Regions from separate parts of the Exiguobacterium sp. KKT215 genome, predicted to be linked through region 1. Evidence: riboswitches for the same ligand, from Rfam matches in the RefSeq annotation. Region 1 holds a riboswitch; the other holds the start of a gene.
The links. A riboswitch is a leader RNA that binds a small molecule or an ion and turns the genes downstream of it on or off. The one in region 1 is predicted to bind S-adenosylmethionine.
Positions count from the first base shown of each region.

Region 2: linked by a shared signal. The riboswitch ahead of ACZ2GZ_RS01740 (2,3-diketo-5-methylthiopentyl-1-phosphate enolase) and the one ahead of ACZ2GZ_RS04795 (methionine ABC transporter ATP-binding protein) in region 1 are both predicted to bind S-adenosylmethionine.

Region 1 covers NZ_CM145756.1:910,321-912,502, reverse strand. Annotated here, with positions in the region: gene ACZ2GZ_RS04800 (methionine ABC transporter permease) at 1-44, opposite strand, end outside; gene ACZ2GZ_RS04795 (methionine ABC transporter ATP-binding protein) at 34-1,062, opposite strand; SAM riboswitch class I at 1,140-1,245, opposite strand; gene ACZ2GZ_RS04790 (thioredoxin family protein) at 1,699-1,965, opposite strand; gene ACZ2GZ_RS04785 (PTS sugar transporter subunit IIC) at 2,144-2,182, shown strand, end outside.
Region 2 covers NZ_CM145756.1:303,732-305,913, forward strand. Annotated here, with positions in the region: gene ACZ2GZ_RS01735 (2-hydroxy-3-keto-5-methylthiopentenyl-1-phosphate phosphatase) at 1-20, opposite strand, end outside; gene ACZ2GZ_RS01740 (2,3-diketo-5-methylthiopentyl-1-phosphate enolase) at 17-1,174, opposite strand; SAM riboswitch class I at 1,244-1,345, opposite strand; SAM riboswitch class I at 1,551-1,653, shown strand; gene mtnK (S-methyl-5-thioribose kinase) at 1,735-2,182, shown strand, end outside.

The DNA of each region.
Region 1 (2,182 bases):
CACGTCTGTTCTAACATGACTTGCCAATCTACATTAGGAAACATCGCTTTCTACCTCCACTTCCACTGCCTGTGATCGGATTGAGGCGATGGCCCGCTCGACTTCAGCCGGCTCTCCGATCAATTGGATGAATAATGTCCCGAGGGCACCGACTTGTGACTGCGTCACGTTTCCGCCGATGATGTTGAAGCCGATGTCATGCTGCTTCAACACTTCCGACAGAATCGGTTGTTCGGCCGTCTCGTTCAAGAATTTGAGCTTGACGATTTGACCGCTCGGATAACGAGCTTTCAAATGTTCGAACGTGAGCGACATGTCTTCGACCGCGCCGATCTGCTTGACGAACTCTTTCGTGATTGGCTGTTCCGGGTGTTGGAACACGTCGGCGACTTGTCCGGTCTCGACGACCTTTCCGGCCTCCATGACGGCGACACGGTGACAAATCTTTTGGATGACGTGCATCTCATGGGTGATGAGGACGATTGTCAAACCGAGTTTCTTGTTGATGCTGACGAGCAGTTCGAGAATCGAATCCGTCGTCTTCGGGTCGAGTGCGCTCGTCGCTTCATCGCAGAGGAGCACTTCTGGATTCGTAGCGAGCGCACGGGCTATCCCGACTCGCTGCTTTTGGCCGCCTGATAGTTGTGACGGATAGCTGTCTTCTCGTCCGGCGAGGCCGACGAGCTCGACGAGTTCTTGGACGCGGCGTTTGCGCTCGCTCGCCGGTACCCCGATGAGTTCGAGAGGGAAGCTGATATTCTCAGCGACCGTGCGCGACCATAATAAGTTGAAGTGTTGGAACACCATCGAGACGTTTTTACGTACCCCGCGTAGTTCCTTTGGTGTGAGTTTCGTCAGCTCGCTGCCGGCGACCACGATTTCACCACTTGACGGTGCCTCGAGTCGGTTGAGCAAGCGGATGAGCGTCGACTTCCCCGCCCCTGAATATCCGATTATTCCAAAAATTTCGCCGCTTTCGATTGTAAGCGACACATCATCGACCGCCTGGACCCGACCGTTTTTCGTGTCGAACCATTTGGCCACATTGCGTAATTGAATCAATCCATTTCCCTCCTGACAACAAAAAAAGTACGCACGTTTGAGCAAACGTGCGTACTTTATCGTACGGACAACGATTGCTCTCATCTTCCAAGGTATACACCTTGCTGGAATTAGCACCATTTCGGATTGCTCCGCGGTTGCTGGGCGTCATAGGGCCAGTCCCTCAGCCTCTCTTGATAAGAGTGGTTGCGTATTTGATTAGCTTTATCATAGCGACACATTATTTTCATGTCAAACTATTTTTTTCAGCAAAATAAAAAAAGGTGCCATCCGAGGATGACACAGAACGTAGCACCTTGAGTCACTGAAGGACAACCCATAGATGAACCTCTTTTGCCCGATCAGAGCATTCATCCTTATATGGGGGACTTTTACCCAACCATCACTCGGTCTTCGAACGGACCATGCAATTACGCGACCGGTGCCCCGACGCTTGATTTTTTTGGGGGACAATCGAAGGGAAGGTCCACCTGAAATCGCGTAAGCTCATGCAGCGGTTGTTCGAAAACGTCTTGATGACGGGAAAATCTCGTCCTATGTTGTGTTCAAGTAAGATGTTGTAATGAATATATCATTCGTGAACTTTCTGTGTCAACTGATTATTTAAAATTTTCAGATTATTCTAATCATCCTATCTCACTTAACGAAAGATAGGACGTGCTGGACGTTTTGAAATGCGTACAAACGATCGCGAACTTGGCCATTTTCCAGCTTCAATAGTGCCGGAACGCTCATGACCTGATACGCCTCGAGTTCGTTCGGGATAAAGTTGGCATCGCGTTTTTCAATTTTCAATTCTGGGTCGACCGCCTCGACGACCGAGAGCATCCGCTCGGCCACGGCGCATGTACCGCACATTGGGGCGTATATATATAAGAATCCGTCTGTCATCATTTTGCTCACCTCTCTTTTAAGTATATGAATCCGGGCCAATCGGTTCAAAAGTTGTGCTCAAATGGAAAATTCTGAACATTTCAACATTTCTTGTTGACGCTCGGCAGAAAGAGGCATAGTATGGTCATTAACTTTATCGCTTTTGTACATAACAGCAAACCAGTAGAAAAGGACAGGTGAATCCCCAATGACGGAAGAGAAGCTTACCGGAAAACAATTTTTAATG
Region 2 (2,182 bases), 610 kb from region 1:
CACAGGATATGGACCGTCATCGTGACGCCCACGCCTTCAACGCGGTATCGAGCTCGTCCGTCTGTCCTTCGGTTTGGCCGAGAACGTGAGCGATCGCTTGTCGGAAAGCACGAGCCCCGGCGGCTGCGCCGTCCGGGTGTCCGTGAATGCCACCGCCGGCGTTGATGACGACATCCGTCCCGAAATCACGAATGATATCAGCGACGAGTCCTGGATGAATCCCGGCTGACGGGACCGGTAAAATCGGTTTCGACCAATGCGGTTCGGCGCTCTGGTCACGAATCGTGAACGCCTCTTCACGCGGTGTCGCGAGGGAGCCGTACGGAGACGGGAAGAGCGTTAAATCGGCCCCGGCGAGGCGTGGGAGTTTACCGAGTAAGAGCGAATGACTGATTGACCCGGTCAAGGCGCCGGCAAAGGCCGGATGTGCCAAGATGGGGACGTGGATATCCGGATCGTTCGCGAGTTCGCGCAGTGCGTCGAGACCGTACGTATAGACGTTGAACAGGAGCGCTGTCGCACCTGCCTCGATAAGACGGAGCGCCTGGTCACGTAGACCGAACACGGGGCCGCTCAGCGTGATGGCGTAGAGGACACGTTTCCCGGTCGCCTCGAAGTGGGCTTGAATGACGTCCGCTCCGATCCGGGCCCGTTCGAGCGATGGGGTGAGCGGGTTGTCGTATAAAATCTCGTCGTCTTTGACGATATCGATGCCTCCGGCGAACTGATCGCGGAGTTGCTGCTCGAGAAACGCGAGGTCACGGCCGATGACACCTTTGAAGATGCTCATGACGAGCGGGCGATCATGAACACCGAGTAAATCGCGAATTCCAGTGACCCCGAACTTGGCGCCTTTGAAATGAGGGGCGAGCGTCTCGGGCAACGTCAAATCAATTAACCGAATCGAATCGTCGAGGGACAGTTTCCCGAACGTCGTCGTCAAGATGGATGAAAAGTCAGGGCTGACATTATGTAACGGGTAGCGGATTGTGAAGCGGCTCGTCGTATCCGTATGTGTCGTCGACACGACCTCACCCCGGTACGCCTGTAACTGCTCTTGCTCTAAGTGAGGTAGCTCCGTCCAAGTACCGACGGTCAGCTCGAGGGCGATTTTGTCGGCGACGGTCGCGACCGCGTCCGTTCGTTTGATTTCATATGTGGCAGTGATACTCATATGGTTCCTCCTTCCAGGCAAACAAAAAATGACCCCATGCCGAGGCAAGAGGTCATCATAAAAAATGAACTCTTATCTCTCAGCTTTCGCTGCAAGAATTAGCACCGTGCCATCTCTGGTCGGTTGCTGCGACATCATCGGGCTCGTCCCTCCGTCTGCTCTTGATAAGAATGTGATTTGAAGTTGTGAAATTTAATTGAATTTTTGCACAGAATCATCATGTCGTCAATTCCTTTTTTTCCAAAAAAAATATTTTGGGAAGTTGTTTCCATATATGCACAAAAAAAGACGGAGTTGCGTCGAGAAAATGACGTTGACAATCGTGACGTCGAGTCCGTAATATTCATCACATAAGTTCACCGAATCGAATAACACACTCTTATCGCGAGTTGGCAGAGGGAATTGGCCCGATGACGCCGCAGCAACCGACCACTAGGCACGGTGCTACATCCACCAGACGAATGTCTGACAGATGAGAGGAACAACCATTTTGGCTGTGCCTCTTTCTCGCGGAGAAAGGGGCTTTTTTTGTGGGCAACGTACAGGAAGGGGAAAACATCATGTCATATCAACCATTTACAGAACAGACCGTCGTCGAGCACGTCCGTCAATTAGGATACTTGCAAGAAGGAATCGCCGAGTGCGAGGAGATCGGGGACGGCAACTTGAATCTCGTCTTTCGGATTCGCCAAGGCGAACAGCGCCTGATCGTCAAACAAGCGCTCCCATACGCCAAAGTCGTCGGTGAGAGCTGGCCGCTCACGCTCGAGCGGGCATGGATTGAACAGTTGGCACTCCGTGAGTTTGCGACTGTCGCGCCTCGATTCGTCCCGGCTGTCCTTGGCAGCGACCGGACACTCGCTTACACGATTATAGAAGATCTATCTGATTATGAGATTGTCCGCACCGGCTATTTGAACGGGGAGAGCTACCCGGAACTCGCCCGTCATGTCGGTGAATTTTTGGGCGAGACGCTGTTTGCGACGTCGGATTACGCAGCTGGACCGA